DNA from 2 places in the Microbulbifer sp. YPW1 genome. Region 2 is predicted to be linked to the other one. Evidence: predicted binding sites of a transcription regulator. Region 2 holds the regulator's gene; the other holds the start of a gene.
The links. The regulator FNR, encoded in region 2, switches genes on or off when oxygen is low (the NO sensors DNR and NnrR bind a similar motif). The targets are predictions, from matches to a motif close to TTGATNNNNATCAA.

Region 1: the regulator FNR is predicted to act here: its motif matches at 2,728-2,741, upstream of HUW35_RS04485 (globin).

The regions. Positions count from the first base shown of each region.
Region 1 covers NZ_CP055157.1:1,049,563-1,055,018, reverse strand. Annotated here, with positions in the region: gene HUW35_RS04505 (DUF350 domain-containing protein) at 1-92, opposite strand, end outside; gene HUW35_RS04500 (SPFH domain-containing protein) at 258-1,151, shown strand; gene HUW35_RS04495 (hypothetical protein) at 1,165-1,584, shown strand; gene HUW35_RS04490 (hypothetical protein) at 1,784-2,167, shown strand; gene HUW35_RS04485 (globin) at 2,245-2,643, opposite strand; gene HUW35_RS04480 (S8 family serine peptidase) at 2,827-4,398, opposite strand; gene HUW35_RS04475 (NAD(P)/FAD-dependent oxidoreductase) at 4,963-5,456, shown strand, end outside.
Region 2 covers NZ_CP055157.1:752,395-766,630, reverse strand. Annotated here, with positions in the region: gene hemN (oxygen-independent coproporphyrinogen III oxidase) at 1-1,057, shown strand, start outside; gene fnr (fumarate/nitrate reduction transcriptional regulator Fnr) at 1,148-1,876, shown strand; gene HUW35_RS03280 (hemerythrin domain-containing protein) at 1,904-2,470, opposite strand; gene HUW35_RS03275 (hypothetical protein) at 2,680-3,072, opposite strand; gene HUW35_RS03270 (outer membrane beta-barrel protein) at 3,323-3,820, shown strand; gene glyA (serine hydroxymethyltransferase) at 4,153-5,418, shown strand; gene HUW35_RS03260 (extracellular solute-binding protein) at 5,824-6,921, shown strand; gene nrdR (transcriptional regulator NrdR) at 7,010-7,498, shown strand; gene ribD (bifunctional diaminohydroxyphosphoribosylaminopyrimidine deaminase/5-amino-6-(5-phosphoribosylamino)uracil reductase RibD) at 7,495-8,628, shown strand; gene HUW35_RS03245 (riboflavin synthase) at 8,640-9,302, shown strand; gene ribBA (bifunctional 3,4-dihydroxy-2-butanone-4-phosphate synthase/GTP cyclohydrolase II) at 9,440-10,555, shown strand; gene ribE (6,7-dimethyl-8-ribityllumazine synthase) at 10,765-11,235, shown strand; gene nusB (transcription antitermination factor NusB) at 11,253-11,693, shown strand; gene thiL (thiamine-phosphate kinase) at 11,702-12,691, shown strand; gene HUW35_RS03220 (phosphatidylglycerophosphatase A) at 12,710-13,192, shown strand; gene HUW35_RS03215 (TIGR02281 family clan AA aspartic protease) at 13,205-13,852, shown strand; gene ribA (GTP cyclohydrolase II) at 13,885-14,236, shown strand, end outside.

The sequences.
Region 1 (5,456 bases), 290 kb from region 2:
AGCGCGACCATACCGATAATGAGGGCGATTAGTGTGTAAAGGAGGTTCAGGCCAAGGTTGAAGAGGGTTGCGGTAAGAAATTCAGATTGCACGTTGTTTGATCCATGTGAACATATCCAATGGTTAATTAGACCATAACCTTCACGGATTTTCTGCTCTCACCGAAAGCTGTTCGCGGCATCGCAAACGGCCTGCTTGCCGGACGGCCGCTTGGTCTCTATTGTGTGCGGCGATTTTCAACACAATAGGGAATGTCGATGTTGTCTAAGTTGTCAAAAGTACTGGTTGTGATAGCAGTGATGGGGCTTGTAGCCTGCGGTGATCGGGTGGAAGTGCCACCGGCACATGTGGGTAAAATCCTCACCAAGAACGGCTACAAGCCGAGTACGGTACCACCGTCCAAATTCCGCCTCGACCCGTGCCTGTTCTACTGTGACAAGCTGGTTACCCTGGCCACCGCAGATTTTGGGCACCTGGAAAAGTTCAAGCTGTTTATGCCCAAGGATCAGCTGAATATGAGCTTCGATATCCGTATGACCGGGTCGGTCAATGAAAAATATATCGACAATATTTTTGATCGGGTGCCGCCCCAGACCGATAATATTTCCGTCAATCAGGTGTACAACACCTATGCGCAGCCGGTGATCCGGGATGTGGTGCGCCGTGTTATCGCCAAGTACTCCATCAATGAGATCGCCTCCAGTCGCGAGATGCTGAGCCAGGAGCTGTTCTCTGCCGTTTCCACTTCACTGGAAGGCACACCGATCAAGATCAAGCGCCTGGGGATCGCCGATGTGCAATTTCCCAAGGTGATCACCGAGGCCAAGGAGCGTGCCGCAGAGCGCCGGGAGTTGATCGAGCAGGAAAAGGCCCAGTTCGAAATCCAGAAGATTCAGATGGAACGTGACCTGGAGCGGGAAAAAATGAATCGCGCCATCGCCCGTGAAAAAGCCATGGGGCAGAAAGAAGTCAACGACCTGTTGGCGAAATCGGTTACCGACAAGTATCTCGCCTACCGGACACTCGAAGTACTCGACCGCATGGCGGAATCGGAGAACAAGGTGTTCGTTCCGGTGGAAGCGCTGGGTAGCATCGGCCTGCAGCAGGCGGTATTTTCCGATCAGGTGAAACAGGTGGCGCGCAAGCGTTAACGGGGGGCGAGCGATGGAATTTAACGCACAGATAGCGAACTGGCTGATGACCGCTCTCGGCGGTCTCTCCTCCTGGGTGGTGATTACCGCATGCGTATTGCTGCTACTGAATATTTTCCTGCGGGTGCGCTTTCTGCACAGCCACGGCGAGAGTTTGCACTGGCTGCTGGATCGCACCCTGATTATCCGCTTTCTGTGTCTGTTGTTTTTTATCTGGGTGCTGATCGGGTTCAACAGCAATGGGCCAAAACTGGTATTGGCGCCCGACTACAGTGCGGAACAGCAGGCCACAGACCGAGCACTGAACCGGGAAACGGAACCGGTCGGTGATCTGGCGCCGCAGCGAGAGTCAGCTGCAGAGCGTTCCGAGCACCTGAAAACGTTGCGGGACGAGCAGAAACAGGAGCAGGAGAGCATGGTAAGTGAGGAATAAATTCCCCTTTTTTTGCTTTAAATCGGGCTGAAATTTATGGCTGGTTTCAGCTCGTTAGTACTTATCTCCGGGATTTTTCCTCTTTAAAAAAATCAACCCTGACATGCGGGTCACAGGGCTAAATTTTTGAAAATATTCGGTTGGGAGCCTACCCATGCCTCAATAGACTTCGGGGCACATCCGAAGAGGAGGATCCCAAATGCGTTACCTATTACCAGTAGTACTGTTTTGTACCGTTGCCGGTTTTGCCCAGGCACAGCAGCCGATGGATCAGCTACCTGCGGGCAGTGCTGAAGTGCAAATCCTTGGTAAGACTTATTGGAAAAGTGGAGATAATTTCTACCAGTTCAATGAGAGCACCGGTATGTTTTATCAGGTTCCGGAACCCCAGGTTCAGGCTCACCGTGACCAAGCTGCACATATGTATCAGCGCAGCCAGACCGTTCCGGCGACAAACCTGACTTCTGACCAGATCGAGGGTTGTCGTAACGCTGCTGCGGACAAGTCAAATGAAGTGCCTAACCGCGGTAGTAATGTGTACATTCAGGAATACAACAAGTGTGTGACTGATCTGCAACAGTAATTAATCAAAGATTGGTGAAAAAGGCTTGCCGTTACGCGGCAAGCCTTTTTCATATATGGAGATCGGGAGTGTTGCGCTCAGTATGCGCCGCGAATGAGTTCAATGCCCGGCTCGATAGCGCGGCGCCAGGCCAGAGCGGTGTCCTCATTAAACTCGGGGTCGTACTGACGCAGGGTGGCCAGCAGCGCATCCAGCCACAGGCCGTACCAGTCCGGGCGAATGCCGTAGCCGTCGCGCGAGTGACTTTTGCCCAATGCTTTCAGCTTGGTATCCGGCATGCCCCGTGCGTGCAGCACCAGCTGCATGATGCCGTTGCGTAACAGGTGGCGTTGCGCCGGCATGTTTGTGTCCTTGAACAGGGCTCGAATTTCTTCGGAGCTGCCCATAAAACGGTCGTAGAAGTCGATGAAAAAGCCTTCTCTGTTACAGCAGCGGCCGTAACTCTGAAAAACGATATCGCTGTCGGCATTTCCCATTGCCGTCACTCCCCTGACTATTGTTATGACTGCGCGGGCGGGCGCAGGCGACCGCGGATTCTAACGGTAGCGACCGGGCTCAAATTGATTTAGATCAATTTGTCCGTGGGCGGGGGGGAGTGCAAATTTTACGCATCATAAAAAAGGGGGCCAGTTGGCCCCCTTAAATTCAACGTGTGCAGGTTACTGGGTGCAATTTTTACCTTTGCAGGGCTTGCCGCCGCCGCCATTGCCGCCGTCGCCACCGCCATTACCGCTGCCGGAGCAGCCATTGGCTGTGAGGTAGTCCACCGCGTCTTTGGCCTGTACCAGACCGTAGCCGTAAGCATTGTCACGTCCGGCTGCGCCCAGGTCTTCCGCAGTGCTGGCCAGCGCCGAGCGGATCTCGCTTGCGGAACAGCTGGGGAAGTGGCTCCACACCAGCGCACTCACGCCGGCAACGTGGGGCGTGGCCATGGAGGTGCCGTTGAAATAGGCATAGTCGCCGGGCTCGATGGTCAAGCTGGCACTGCTGCCCAGCTGGCCGAGGAGTGCGGCACCGTCGGTATCGGTAATACCCACGGATGGAATGCCTGTGGCCACTTCACCCATGGTGCCGTACAGCATACCCGGTTCGTTGTTGTAGATTACCGCTGCGATACCGCCGCCGGCCTCACAGGCCTGCACTTTCTCGGCGAAGCTGATATTGCCGCGGGAGATCAGGCACACCTGGCCAGAAGCGCTGGCACAGGCAGCTTCGCCCAGGCCGCAATCCACCAGATTGCCGGTGACGCTACCCTGCGGACTGCCTTCCATGGCTGCCGCCTCAATAGCGCTACCGTTCACGACCAGGCTGGTTTCCAGGCTCATGCCGGTCGGCACGGATGACAGCACATCGACACCGGGGCCAGCCAGTTCCACCTGATCGGTCTGCTGGGAGAAGTCGGCAACCACTTTGTTGCTGTCGATGGCTGCAACGGATACCACAGCGTCGTAGGACGCGGGGTAGGAGTGACGGGTATTGCCGTCATTACCCGCGGCGGCAATGGAGAGTACATTCTGGTTTGCGTACAGATCGGCAAAAGCCCGTTCCTCGGTGCGGGACTTAAAGGTGCCGCCGAGGCTCATATTGATCACGCTGGCGCCGTTGGCCGCACACTCATCAGCCGCGGCCACCAGAGAGGAGGAGTAAGCCCAGCCATCGGCCCCGAATACCTTGACGATGTGCAGGTTGAGGTTGCCGTTCGGGTTTACGCCGACGACACCTTTACCGTTTCCACCAATCGCGGCAATAGTGCCGGCTACATGGGTGCCGTGACTGTTTTCGTCGGTAAACCAGTCACCGGTACCTGAGTCGTAGTTACCAGTTACGTTTCCGCTTGGAAGGTCCTCGTGATTGATGTCGTAGCCGGAGTCGATGATACACACCGTCTGGTTGCCGGCCATGGCATCACTGAGTTGGTCTGCCTGCACCATGGGAATACCGAAGGGGACGGTTTCCGCCATGGGGTAGCGTTTCACATCCTGTTCGACATATTCGACATTGGGGTTATTGCGCAGGGCGTTGAGCGCTTTGCCCGGGAGGTTCGCAGCCATCGCGCTGCGTTTTTCCAGCGCGAGCGCCGAGCGGCCACCGTTCTTTTCCATCATCGCTTTGACTGCGGGGCCTTTGCCTTCTTTGAATTTGATGATGTAGCGGTCGTCGGCAGCGCTGGCGTGAGCGGAAATGGCCAGGGCGAGCGCGCTGGTGAACAGGGTTGGAATGAGTTTATTCATCTTTTTATATGGCTCCAGTTCTGTCTGGTACTTCTTCTAATTGGTTTGGATGGTGGCTGACTACAGTCGGTGTCGCGAGATTGGCGGCAGGCGCACAGCCGGTGGATAAAATCTAGCAGGTTTTCGCGGGGTGCCCATTGCCCGCTGAGTGCATTGAGCAGTGCTCTGCAAAAAGGATTTTCGAGGAGGATAACTGCGACAGATTGATGGAGGGAGTTGCGAATTCGTTCGTCTGCCTGTCTGCGCAAATCTCGTGAAGGTCAGTGTCCCTTGCATAGTGCTGGAAGCGGGACGGCAGCTGCTGGGCGTCCCGAAATTCTCTGTCAGAGAATAAAATTCCGAAATAAAACTGAACAAAAAACAAGCTCATTTCGCACCTGGCTCGGCGCTCATGCCAAAAAAATTGATGAAAAACATACGTTTATCCTGTTTGTAAGTACTTAGTTCCGCTCTTAAGGTAAAAACCGAATAAATATTCCATTTTTTGTGTGTCTCTGTAGAATGGCGGGAAAAATAACTTTTGGGACATAGTTCCCAATTCTCTCGACTCACAGGAAAATAATCATGAGAAGCCGCAAGTCTCTATCCCCCATGGCGGGGTTGCTGCGCCGCATGCGTGTTGCCCAGGCGCTATCTGACAAAACCGGAATATCCGCCGATGAAAGTCTCGATATCGTTACCGAGGGTGCGCGCCTGGGTGGCAAGGCGGCTTCTGCGGAAGAGCGCCGTCGCTTCCTCAAGCAGTTGGGCTTTGGTGCCGCTGCAGTAGGTGTGGGTGCATCTCTCGGTGGTGTATCCAAACCGGCGCAGGCCGATCCGGGTGGCGGCAATGGCGACGGCCGTCCCGGTCGCGTAGCCATTATCGGTGGCGGTGTGGCGGGTATCCGCTGTGCCCACCGCCTGCAGCAGTACGGCATCGCCAGCACCGTGTTTGAAGGCAACACCCGTCTGGGTGGCCGTGTAAGCACCAACCGCTCTATTTTTGGCGGCCCGGTTGAGCGCGGTGGTGAGCTGATCTCTACCGAGCACAATGCGGTGCGCAACCTGGCCAATGAACT
Region 2 (14,236 bases):
GCATTTAGGCGGCGGCACACCGACCTACCTGAACGACAGCGATCTGACCCGCCTGATCCACGGGCTCCAGGAAGTGTTCGCGCTGCAGCCCGGAGAGGATGCGGAGTACAGTATTGAGGCCGATCCGCGGGTGCTTGAAGTGGAAACCCTGGATACATTGCGAGGCCTGGGGTTCAACCGGCTGAGTATGGGGATTCAGGACTTCAACCCGGATGTGCAGCGCGCGATCAACCGGATCTGTCCGCCCGAGCAGGTGCGGGCGCTTACCCTTGCGGCGCGCGAGCGCGGCTTTCGCTCCATCTCCTACGACCTGATCTACGGGCTGCCGGGTCAGGACGTGGAGAGCCTAGAGCGCACCATCGACACCGTGATCGACCTGGCCCCGGATCGAATTGCGCTGTATCACTACGCGCACCTGCCGCAGCGGTTCAAGGCGCAGCGTCTGATCAGCACGGACCTGATCCCGTCCCCCGAGTCGAAGATCGCCATGCAGCTGGCGGCGAGCCGTCGGCTGATGGATGCGGGATACCTGTTTCTGGGTATGGACCACTTTTCCCGTCCGGATGATCCCATGGCTGCCGCCGCCACACGGGGGCAGCTGGCGCGCAACTTCCAGGGGTATACCCTGATGCCGGCGGATGCCCTGGTGGGCCTCGGTGCCTCGGCGATCAGCTATAGCCGAGATGGTTACTGGCAGAACCACCACGGGCAGAAGGAGTATGCCGGGGCAATTTCTGAATCTGGTCAGGCGATCTGTCGCGGCTGGCAGCTGGATGATGATGATCGCCTGCGCCAGTGGATGATCATGGAGTTGATGTGCCATCTCCGCCTGCGCAAACGCGATGTGGAAGCCCGCACCGGGCGTCCCTTCGCGGCGTACTTTGCGCCGGAGCTGGCGCGACTACAGCCCCTGATCGCGGACGGGCTGTTGCTCGACAAAGGGGATGACTTGGAAGTCACAGAGCATGGCCGCTGGTTTTTGCGCAATATTGCCTCTGCTTTTGATCGCTACCTGCACGGCAGTGAAGCTGCAGCCCAATACTCCCGTGTGCTTTAAAGGGGCGATGGGGATACAATTTTGACATGGGCGTTTGTGCCCCTGATTTAAGCAATGCTTGTGCCCTGAATTCGGGAAATGGAAGAGACAATGTCGAAACCCTCAACCGCGGTCAATTGTGGAAGTTGTTCGGTCAGAAGGCTGTGCCTGCCCGTGGGCCTGGCGGATGAGGACATCGAGCGCCTCGAACAGGTGACGCGCAAGAAGAAAATCCTGAAGGCGGGAGAGACGCTGTTTCGCGCCGGCGATCCCTTTTCCAATCTGTACGCAATCCGTTCCGGCAGCTTCAAGTCGGCGGTGATCGGTGCCGATGGCGATACCCAGGTCACGCATTTTGCGCTGCCCGGTGAACTGCTGGGGTTGGATGCCTACAGTGGTGGTTCGCACCCGGGCTATGCGGAAGCGCTGGAGGACAGCAGCGTCTGTGTGCTGCCGTTCACCCAGCTGGAAAACCTGGCCCAGCAGGTGCCTGCGCTGCAGAAACAGATCTACAACATTTTCTCGGAAGAGCTGAAACAGGATAGCGATGTGCTGTTGCTGTTGGGCAAGCGCTCGGCGGAAAGCCGCCTGGCGGCGCTGCTGATCAATATTTCCAGCCGCTATGCCCGCCGCGGGTACTCCGCCAGCGAATTCAAACTTTCCATGCAGCGCATCGACATCGCCAATTATCTGGGGCTGACCGCGGAAACGGTCAGCCGGTTGATCTCGCGCTTCCAGAAACAGGGCCTGATTCGCGTGCAGGGCAGGGCGATTAGCATTCTCGACCTGATTGCTCTCAGCGAGCTGGCGGGCACCCACTGCAGCTACGAAAACGACTGACCGTTTCCTGCATCGGTCTGTCCCCGGTCAGCAGGCTGTCGCTACTTCTTTCTCTGCGAGATCCTGATAGATGGCCTCGTAGAGGCGCTTGACGCCGCGGTGGAATTGACAGCTCTGCCTGTCCGCGAGCGCTGCGGTCACCTCTTCCCAGTCGGTTTCTGTCAGGTACTGGTTCACCAGTGGCAGCAATATCTCATTTTCTTTTCGCATATGTTCGCGCTGCAGGGATATGTACTCCCGCGCGGTGCTGAACAGCTGTTCCCGTTCCACGGCGGCATCGTTCGCGACGGCATAAAAGAGCCGGTTCATGCTGCGTGTGGCCTGGGCAATAGCCCGGTGCTCTGCACTTATCTTTTCAACCACATCCCGGATATCCACAGGCTTGCCCAGCAGCTGTTCGAATACCAGATCCTCCACCGGGTGGTGCCACTGATCCGGGTAGACGGAAAAGTAATCCAGGGCATCGAGGATCATGCTCAGGGTAGCGGGATCGCGATCCTGCTGTCCCAGGTCCTTGAGTAAAACCTCGAACACATCCAGCAGGTTTTGCATGTGCTTGTGGTCATCGCAGAGCTGTCGGTAGATACCGTTCATAGCGCGCCTCCTTGACGGGTAGTGAGAATCGACAGATCCATTGTTGTCTGCCGTCGGGAACTGGGCTTGATCTGGGTCAAGCCGTGACTACATCGTGTTGCGGTAGGCGCCCGCTGCCCGAATTTTGAACGGTCGGGTGGGTGTGTTTGAGGCGGGGACGCTGAGGTGCGCCGTCAACAACAGACGGCGCACCGCAAATTGGGGCATGTTTAAAAGTGGTAGTCGCGCAGCTCGATTTCTTCCCAGTCGTACACGAGCTGGAGGCCATCGCCGGTGACCAGGCTGACTTTGTCCGGTGCCAGGCAATCAGACCAGTCCACCTTGTTCAGGTCGACCATCTCGGCGCCGCCTTGCACGTTTACCACAGAGTCCTGCCAGGCCTGGTGGCAATAACGGGGAATCTCCCCCTCTACCAGTAACTCCTGACCGAGGTAGTTGCTGTAGTTGAGCTGCGGCATGCGGTTCATGTGGTAGCGGTCCTGCTCACCGAGCAGGTAAAACTTGCCGTTTTCCTGCACCAGGGTCCCCGTGGCGGTAACCGCCTGCTGCGCCGGGTTGGCGGCACAGGCAGTGAGCAGGGCCAGGGGCAGCAATAAACTCATTCGAGACTTCATATTTATTACTCTTCTGTGTTTTTTTACCAAACTATCAAACCTCCGTTGCAACTGCATGTCATTTAGATTGCAGTGCTCTCTCAACAAATGGGTATCTGCCTGTTTACGGCTGACGGGAACAGTCGGATCTCACTTGCCGCTGTAATCGCGTGTAATGGCCGGGGGCTGTTGGCGCCAAATTTATTTCATTAGAATGCCGCCCGCAAAATAAACACGATGCTTTTGGGGCATAAATAACATGATGAAAAAAGTTTTAGCGGCAGCGGTGATGCTGGGTTGTTCAATTTCTGTTCAGGCCAGTGAAGGCGGTTACTTCGGTACCGTGGCGGGCCTGATGAAGACCTCCATCAATGGCGATAGCCCGTTCAATGCGGGCATCCGCGCTGGTTATACCTGGAATTCTGGATTCGGCCTGGAAGGCGAATACACCACTTCCCTGGTAGATGGCGAAGCGCGTTTTAACAGCGGTTGGGGTGACTTCCGCTGGGATTACTCCATTTCCACCCTGGGCGCCTACGCGACCTACCGCAGCCAGGGCGACCTCTACTTCAAGGGCCGCCTGGGTGTGCTGAACGAAAGTGTCGATTTCGAAGGCGAGAAAGAAAGTGATTCCGGCCTGTCTGCAGGTCTGGGCCTGGGCTTCAACCTGTCCGAGACCGTTAACCTGGAAGCCGAATACACCCTGGTGGAAGAGGATGTGGATTTCTGGTCCGGCACCCTGGTATTCCGCTTCTGAGGCAATACCCATCTTCCAGAGACTGGCGCTTTTACCGGGCCACTCGGTAAGGGACGGGTAGCTGCCAGTATCAGAACGCGACCCCTCGGGTCGCGTTTTGCGTTTCCGGGCGGCGGAATCCTGTACCGCCCGGGATCGGCGCTGCACTGAGCAACTTGAATTGCACGGGGCGCTGAATTGAATTTGTTTCATGTGCACCCTTTGCGCCGCGGGCTCTCCGTTGGTGTACAATGCGCCGCTTTCTGGGGGCGGGCCGGTCACAAATAGGTCGGGATTTGCCCTTGTCGAGATTATGCTAGCGCGATTCGCGCCTTATCATCCGAGGGAACACCATGTTTGATAAATCCGTCACTCTTGCTTCATACGACCCGGATGTGTGGTCCGCCATTCAGGACGAAGACCGCCGCCAGGAAGAACACATCGAGCTGATCGCCTCGGAAAACTACACCAGCCCGCAGGTGATGGAAGCCCAGGGCACCAGCCTCACCAACAAGTACGCGGAAGGCTACCCCGGCAAGCGTTACTACGGTGGCTGTGAGTACGTCGACAAGGTCGAGGCCCTGGCCATCGAGCGCGCCAAAGAACTGTTTGGCGCCGACTACGCCAACGTCCAGCCGCACTCCGGTTCCCAGGCCAACGCCGCCGTATACCAGGCCCTGTGCGCCCCCGGCGACACCGTGCTGGGCATGAGCCTGGCCCACGGTGGTCACCTGACCCACGGTGCCAAGGTGAACTTCTCCGGCAAGATCTACAACGCGGTGCAGTACGGTCTGAACCCGGAAACCGGCGAGGTGGATTACGAAGAAGTGGAGCGCCTGGCGCTGGAGCACAAGCCGAAGATGATCGTTGCCGGCTTCTCCGCCTACAGCCGCATCATGGACTGGGCCCGTTTCCGCACCATCGCTGACAAGGTTGGCGCCTACCTGATGGTCGATATGGCCCACGTTGCCGGCCTGGTTGCCGCTGGCGCTTACCCGTCGCCTGTGCCCCACGCGGATGTCGTGACTTCCACTACCCACAAGACCCTGCGCGGCCCGCGCGGCGGCATCATCATTGCCAAGGCCAATGAAGAGATCGAGAAGAAACTGAACAGCGCGGTATTCCCGGGCGGTCAGGGTGGCCCGCTGATGCACGTGATCGCGGCCAAAGCGGTTTCCTTCAAGGAAGCCATGACCCCCGAATACAAGGCCTACCAGCAGAAAGTGGTAGAGAATGCCCGCGCCATGGCCGAGACCTTCCTCGACCGCGGTATCAATATCGTCTCCGGTGGTACTGACGACCACCTGATGCTGGTGGACCTGATCGGCAAAGAGTACACCGGTAAGGATGCGGACGAAGCCCTGGGCAACGCCAACATCACCGTGAACAAGAACGCCGTTCCCAACGACCCGCGCTCCCCGTTCATCACCAGTGGCCTGCGTGTCGGCACCCCGGCGATCACCACCCGTGGTTTCGGTGTGGAAGAGACCAAGCAGCTCACCAACTGGATCTGCGACGTGCTGGACGCGCTGGAGAAGGGCAATGCAGACGCCACCATCGCCGAGGTGAAAGCCAAGGTTCTGGAAATCTGCGCCAAGTTTCCGGTCTACAAAGGCTGATAGCGCAGTCGACAGAAAGCACTGTGAGCCCGGCCTATGCCGGGTTCTTCGAAAACGGCCCCCAAGGGGCCGTTTTTGTTTCCTGGGTGGGCAAACGCAGGAAATCGTCCTCCGGTCTGTGAAATGACCGCCACTTTCTGTTTTAATACGCGCCCTCGAAAACCGAATTGAAATTCAATTATTGTTTCATTCGGTACTAATCCGAGGGGCTTGCCGGAGCCGGCTCGGAATTTGCACCCGGTATCTGTAGCACGAGGGATGCGTTGCTCAACAGAGGTTCGCGCAAGCGACCGGTACTTTCGGGTCCAAGCGGTTTCAGGATTCGATGCTTGCCGTCAGTGGCTGGAATGCACGGCGGTCAGCGCTGGACAACCGTGCAGCACAGCTGCGGAGCGAGAGTAGAGCATGCGCCCACTAATCAAACTACTGGTCATTCTGACTACTGTCATCGGGCTCGGCGTTCAAGCCCAGGCGAGAGAACTCCACTTTGCCAACTGGTCTGAATCCATTGCCGAGGACACCATTGCCAACTTTGAGGCCGCCAGTGGCATCAAAGTGCACTATTTCGAATTTGACGATATCGAAGAGCTGGAGCAGGTCTGGCTGAAAGAGGGCCGTCAGTTTGACGTCATCGTGCCCGGCTCCGACAACATTCCCAAATACATCGCTGCTGGGCAGCTGCAGAAGCTCGATCGCAGTCGTATCGTCAATTGGGAACAAAATGACCCCGAGTTCATGCAGCGTCTGGCCCTGTTCGACCCGGCCAATGAATACGCCTTCCCGTTCTTGTGGGGGACCGTGGGTATTGGCTACAACGTGCAGGCAGTGCGCAAGGCATTCGGTGGAGTGTTGCCGGAGGACAGCTGGGACCTGCTGTTCAAGCCGGAAAATCTCGGCAAGCTGGATCACTGCAATGCGACCCTGATGCGGTCTCCGGAAGAAATCTTCGATGTGGCGCTCAAGTACCTGGGCAAAGACCCGAACTCGATGAGCATGGCGCACCAGTTCATGGTCGCGAACCTGCTGTCCAAGGTACGCCTGCATGTCACCGATTTCGACTCGGGTGAATATGTGGAAGACCTGGCCAGCGGCAAACGCTGTATCGCCCACGCCTGGAGCGGTGATGTACTGGTGGCACAGCAGATGGCGGAAGAGGCGGGCAAGTCCTTCGATATCCGCTACGTGATGCCGAAGGAGGGCTTCCCCCTTTGGATCGATGTGGTGTCCATGCCCACCAATGCTCCCAATGTTGATGCCGCCTACGAGTTTCTCAATTACCTGATGCGTCCGGACGTCATCGCCAATATCAGCAATGAGACCCAGTACGCGAACGCAAACATGGACGCCCAGGATCTCGTCGATCCGGCGCTGCGGGATAACCCCATCGTTTACCCCAGCCCTGATCTGCTCGAACGCACCTGGATCCCGGCGGCCACCAAGCCCCGTATCCTTGAGCTGCGTCACAAGCTGTGGCAGCGGATCATCGAGCGCGAAGACATCTAAGGCCGCTTACTGATGCCTGGGGGCAGTTCAGGCCTAAATGGTTGTCGTGTGGTAAACTCCGCGCATTTTCCGATAGGGCCTACTCCCCATGCACTGTCCATTCTGCAGCGCAGATGAAACCAAAGTCGTAGACTCCCGCCTGGTGGCCGATGGCGACCAGGTGCGCCGCCGTCGCGAGTGCCTGCAGTGCCACGAGCGCTTCACCACCTTCGAGACCGCCGAGCTGGTCCTGCCCCGTGTCGTCAAACAGAACGGCCAGCGCGAACCCTTCAATGAAGACAAGCTCCGCGCCGGTATCCAGCGCGCCGTCGAGAAACGTCCGGTCAGCACCGAGCGGGTAGAAGCCGCTGTCGCCCAGATCAAACACGCCCTGCAGGCCACAGGTGAGCGCGAACTCCCGGCTATGCACATTGGCGAGTTGGTGATGGAACAGCTGCGCGAGCTGGATCAGGTCGCGTTTGTGCGCTTCGCTTCCGTATATCGCCGTTTCGAAGACGTTAGCGACTTCAGCGAGGAGATCGAACGCCTCAATACCCGCGAGACGGGCAAGGGCGCATCTCAAAAGGAGGAAGGATGAGCTTTTCTCCCCGGGAGCTGATGGCGCGCGCCATCCAGCTCGCTGAGCGCGGTATGTACACCACCATGCCCAATCCCCGCGTCGGGTGCGTGATCGCCGATAGCGCGGGCAATATTCTCGGCCAGGGCTGGCACCGGCGCGCCGGTGAGGGCCACGCCGAAGTGGAGGCATTGAAAGATGCCGGAGACAAAGCCCGGGGCAACATCGTCTATGTGACTCTGGAACCTTGCAGTCACACGGGCAAAACCGGACCCTGCGCCGATGCCCTGATTGCCGCCGGTGTCTCCAAAGTGGTTTTCGGTATGCAGGACCCCAACCCCGGTGTCAGCGGGAATGGGTTACAGAAACTGCGCGATGCGGGCATTGAAGTGGAAGGCCCGTTGCTGGAAGAATCCTGCCGGTTGCTGAATCCTGGCTTTATCAAGCGTATGACCCTCGGCCTGCCACTGGTGCGCAGCAAATCGGCGATGAGTATCGACGGCCGCACGGCCATGGACAGTGGTGAGTCAAAGTGGGTCACCGGTCCCGCCGCCCGCGCCGATGTCCAGAACCTGCGCGCGCGCAGCTGCGCGGTGATCACCGGTGTGGATACCGTGCGCCACGACAACCCGAATATGAACGTGCGCCCGGAAGAGATGGCTCTGCCGGACGCGGAGGCCGCCGCCGCGGCAGAAAAGCAGCCACTGCGGGTGATTGTCGACAGTAAACTGCGCACCCCCGCCAAAGCCTTTATTTTACAGGGGGGCGCCCCAACATTGGTGGTCACCACCGATGCGGCCGATGAAGAGCGCCGCGCGCGCCTGGAAAAGACCGGTGCAGAGGTACTGGCACTGCCCGCGGACAAGAACGGCCGCGTGCACCTGGGTGAGCTGCTGAAAGAGCTTGCCCGCCGCGAGTGCAATGAAGTGCTGGTGGAGAGCGGCGCGACCCTCTCTGGTGAATTCATGTACCAGGGGCATGTGGATGAGATCATCGTCTACCTGGCGCCCAAGATTCTCGGCTCCAGCGCACGGCCGCTGTTCGAGCTGCCAATCGCGCGTATGGGCTCCGTGCTGCCGATCACCATTACCGATATGCGCGCAGTCGGTCACGACTGGCGCATTACCGCAACGACAGATATCGAGCGTTAAAAGGTATCCAGATGTTTACCGGAATTATTGAGGCTGTTGGCGAAATCACCGCCCTGCAACCCAGCGGTGGCGACCTGCGTGTACGGGTGAAATCCGGCAAGCTGGACCTGTCCGATGTGAAGCTGGGCGACAGTATTGCCACCAATGGCGTGTGCCTGACGGTGGTGGACCTGCCGGGAGATGGTTACTGGGCAGACGTTTCCGCGGAGACTCTGGCGGTGGCCAGTGTCGGTAGCTGGAAGCTCGGCGACAAGGTAAACCTGGAAAAGGCGCTCACCCCACAGACCCGCCTAGGCGGTCATATGGTGAGTGGCCATGTGGATGGCATCGGCGAGGTGGTTTGGCGCAAAACCACTGCCCGCGCGGAGCAGTTCCGCCTGCGCGCCCCGGACGAACTGGCCAAGTACATCGCCCACAAGGGCTCGATTACCATAGATGGCACCAGCCTTACGGTAAACGCGGTGGACGGTGCCGAGTTCGAGCTCACCATCGTGCCGCATACGATTGCTGAAACCGTGATTGGTGGTTACCAGGCGGGCACCAAGGTGAACCTGGAAGTCGACCTGATTGCGCGCTACCTGGAGCGGCTACTCTTGGGAGATGCCGCCGCCAAGCCCAGCAGCGAAGGTTTGACCATGGAATTCCTGGCGCAGCACGGTTTTTACAAAGCTTGATAGAAAGCTAAATCGGGATGGCAGAGGGCCGCTTTGTAGCGGTACCGACACCGGGTGGCCATTTGCCCCCGGGATTTGAGGCATGAACAAACTTTGAATGATGAGGCCGATGTTTCATCGGGTAGACCAGAGGTTTTATGGAACTGAATAGCGTTGAAGAACTGATCGACGACATCCGTCAGGGCAAAATGGTAATCCTGATGGACGACGAGGATCGTGAAAACGAGGGTGACCTCGTGATCGCAGCCGAGCAGGTCCGGCCGGAAGACATCAACTTCATGGCAACACATGCCCGTGGCCTGATCTGCCTGACACTGACCGGCGACCGCTGTGAACAACTCGACCTGCCGCTCATGTCCCGCGATAACGGCGCCCAGTTCAGCACCAATTTCACCGTCTCCATCGAAGCCGCTGAAGGCGTAACCACCGGTATCTCCGCCGCCGACCGTGCGCGCACTATTCGCGCGGCCGTCGCCCGCAACGCCAAGCCTTCGGATATCGTCCAGCCCGGCCACATCTTCCCGATCAAGGCCCAGCCGGGCGGTGTGCTCAGCCGTGCAGGACACACCGAAGCCGGTTGCGATCTCGCGCGCCTCGCCGGTTTCGAGCCCGCCGCTGCGATTGTCGAAATCATGAATGAAGACGGCACCATGGCCCGCCGCCCGGACCTGGAAAAGTTCGCGCAGCAGCACAACCTCAAGATCGGCACCATCGCCGACCTGATCAACTACCGCGCGCTGAACGAAAAAACCGTTGAATGCGTCAACGAGCGCAACGTGCAGACCGAATTCGGTGAGTTCAAACTGCGTACTTATCTCGACAAAGCCCGTCGCGAGCGCCACTTCGCCTTCAGTCTCGGCGAATTCCAGCCGGAAGAGCCGACCCTGGTGCGCGTACACGTTGCCAGCACCCTGCGGGACGTATTCTCCCTGCGCCGCGGCGACGAAAAGTACGAACCCTGGACCTTCCGCAACGCGCTGAAAAAAGTCGCGGAAGAGGGCAAGGGTGTGGTGGTTGTTATCTGTCACAACGAAACCACCGATGAAATTGAAGAGAGCATCGACTGGCTGATCAGCGGCAAGCAGCAGCGCCCGAGCCAGGACCTGGTGTACAAGCAGGTTGGTACCGGCTCCCAGATCCTGCGCGACCTGAAAGTACGCAAGATGCGCCTGATGAGTGCGCCGTTCAGATTCAGTGCCATCTCCGGTTTCGACCTGGAAGTGGAAGAGTATCTGAACGCAGAAGAGATTTAATCGGTCAGGTAAAACTCGAAAGTTCAAATCGAAGGCGGGGTGCCGGGGATCAGTTTTCAGGAGCGTCGCAAACAGGAGGTTTGCGCCGCAGCGCCCAGGGATGGGTTTACAGCGGTCCTGAAAACTGATCCCCGGTGCGCCGCCGCCACTAAAGCAGGGCCGAAGCTCCAGCAAGGCCCGAAGTGGAATAGCAGAAACGGAAACAGACCATGAGCAATATCAAAGTAATCGAAGGGGATTTCGTAGGCAGCACTGGTAAGTACGCGCTGCTGGTGAGCCGTTGGAACAGCTTTGTTGTGGAAAGCCTCAAAGACGGCGCCCTGGATACCCTGCGTCGTAAAGGTATCAAAGAAGAAGACATCACCATCTACTACGCACCCGGCGCCTTCGAGTTCCCGCTTGCTGCGCAGAAAATTGCCGAAAGCAAAAAGTTTGACGCCATCATTGCACTGGGTGCCGTCATCCGCGGTGGTACCCCGCACTTTGAATATGTCGCTGGCGAATGCACCAAAGGTCTCGCGCAGGTATCCATGAATACCGGCATCCCCGTCACCTTCGGCGTACTCACCGTAGACAGTATCGAACAGGCCATTGAGCGCTCCGGAACCAAAGCCGGCAACAAAGGCTGTGAAGCCGCCGAAACCGCGCTCGAAATGGTTTCCCTGATCGGCAAAATCTGAATTGAGAAACGATTGAAATGACCGTAACTGCATCCGCCCGCCGCAAGGCGCGTCACTACGCCATGCAGGCCCTGTATCAGTGGCAAATGGCCGGCTCCAACCTCAATGCCATCGAGGCCGAGTTTCATGCCGACAATGACATGAGCAAAACCGACGTGGCCTATTTTCGCGAACTGCTCCACGGCGTAGCGAAAAATCTCGACGAAATTGAAGGCGCCTACAGCCAGTACCTCGACCGCGACGTCGAAGAACTGGACCCGGTGTCCCGCGCCCTGCTGCGTATGTCCACCTTCGAAATGAAAAACCGGGTAGACGTACCTTACAAGGTCGTCATTAACGAAGCCGTCGCACTGGCCAAGAAATTCGGCCCCACCGACGCCTTCAAATTTATCAACGGCATCCTCGACAAGGTTGCGGCCACAGAGCGCAGCGTCGAAGTAAAGGCCGATAAAGGCTGAGCGGAAATATGGCCGGGCCCGGTGAGTTTGAACTGATACGGGAGTATTTTGCCTCCCACTTTCAGACCGGCGCCCAGCCAGCTGGCAAACCGGTTGCCCGGGGAAATGCCGCGCAAAGCAGCGTGGAACTGGGCATCGGCGACGACTGTGCCCTCCTGGTGCCCCCGGCCGGGAAATTGCTCGCTACCAGCGTCGATACCCTGGTAGCAGATGTACATTTTCCCGCAGCTGCCGACCCCTACCGGATCGCCAGCCGCAGCCTGAGAGTGAACCTCTCCGATCTCGCGGCGATGAACGCCGAACCCTTGTGGTTTACCCTCGCGCTTACCCTCCCCGAGAGCAATGCGGAATGGCTTGAACCTTTTGCCAGAGGCTTGGCCGATACCGCGCGACTATTCGGTATCACCCTGGTCGGTGGCGATACGACCAAGGGGCCGCTTTCCATCACCATTCAGGTTACCGGCGCCTGTGAGCGACCGCTACGACGGGATGGTGCCGGCAGTGGCGATCATATATATGTATCGAACAAACTCGGTGCCGCCGCGGCAGGCCTTCCCATTGTTCTGAGTGACCTGGAGCCGAGTGCGGAGCAGCGGCAACAGGCGGAAGACGCCTACTATTTTCCCGAGCCCCAGTTTTCGGTAGCGCGTGCCATAGGGCCTTACGCCAGTGCCGCGCTGGATATTTCCGACGGATTGCTCGCAGACCTCGGGCATATCTGCAGTGCGAGCAATCTCGGCGCCCAGCTGGACCTGGACAGGTTTCCGATTGCTGAACTGGCCGCGGCCATGGATGCAGAAACCGCGCTGGAGACCGCGCTCACTGGCGGCGATGATTACCAGCTCTGTTTTACCGTACCGGACGAACATCTTTCAGCCGTACAACAACTAAAACTCCCGATTAGTGCCGTCGGCCGTATGCGCAGCGTGCCGGGTATTCACTGCCAGTTAAACGGGCAGACGTGGCAACCCCGGCTCACCGGCTATCGGCATTTCTGAACGGCGGAACATATCGACATGACACCGACATTCGCACAACTGATCCGCAGCCCGGTATTGTTTCTCGCTTTCGGGTTCGGCTCCGGCCTGGCCCGCAAAGCCCCCGGTACTTTCGGGACCATTGCCGCCATTCCCCTCTGGTATGGCCTGCAGTTCCTGTCACCGGCTGCCTACCTGGGAGTGATCGCGATTACTTTCGCGTTCGGCTGCTATCTGTGCGGTGCCGCCTCGAAAAAGCTGGGTGTGCACGACCACGGTGGTATCGTGTGGGACGAGTTTGTTGGCTACTGGCTGACCATGTTTATGGCGCCCGCGGGCTGGATGTGGGCGCTTTATGGATTTGTGCTGTTTCGCATCTTTGATATCGCCAAACCGCAGCCCATCGGCTGGGCCGACCGCCGGGTGCACGGTGGTCTGGGCATCATGCTCGACGATATACTGGCGGGTATCTACGCTGCCCTGGTATTGCAGGGAACAGCGCTACTGTTAGACACATTCTGAGGCAGGAAGCCCATGAAAAGATTGGTAACAGGCTTTGTACTGACGGCACTGGCGGCCGGCGTGCCGGGACTTGTCTCGGCCGCGGAGGTCCGCCTGCAGGCGATCTTCGGCAGCAGCGCCATGTTTGAGATCGATGGCAAGCGGCGCATGCTGAAATCCGGTAAGACCTCACCTGAGGGGGTAAAGCTGGTATCAGTCACCAGTGAGCATGCGCTGGTAGAGATCGATGGCCGCGCACAGAAGCTGACCCTGGCCGCGCCCGTCGCCGCCAATTATGCAACGGTTGAGCGAGCGGAGGTTCGACTCAGCGCCGACGGTGGCGGTCACTACAGTACCGTAGCCTGGATCAATGGGCGCCGGGTCAATGTCATGGTGGACACCGGTGCGACCAGCATTGCGTTTAATTACCCCACCGCGAAAAGTCTCGGTCTGGACCTGGCCCGTGCGCAGCCGATGACGGTGTCTACGGCCAGCGGTATTGAGCGCGCATACAAGTTACAGCTCTCCAGCGTCACCATTGGCGGTATCACCGTGCACAATGTGGATGCGACGGTACTTGGCAATGATTTCCCGCAGGTGACTCTGCTGGGTAACAGTTTTTTGAGCCGCGTGGATATGCAGCAACAGGACGGCCTGTTACTGCTGCGCGCGCGCGATTGATGACGAATTTTGATGGAACGCGAGGTATCAGTTTGACCATTCGTTATGTGGAATCCTCAAAGCTTCCCACTTCCTGGGGAATGTTTGAGATGCACGGTTTCGAGGAAGTGGAAACCGGCAAGGAACATGTCGTTCTGAGCATGGGTGATCTGGATACCGATGCGCCGGTACTGGCCCGTATTCACTCGGAGTGCCTGACCGGCGATGCGCTGTTTTCTTTGCGCTGTGACTGCGGTGCGCAGTTACAGTATGCGTTGCACCGGATTGCGACGGAGGGGCGCGGTGCGGTGTTTTACCTGCGCCAGGAGGGACGCGGAATCGGCCTGCTGAACAAGATCCGCGCATACAAGTTGCAGGATTGCGGAGCGGATACGGTAGAGGCGA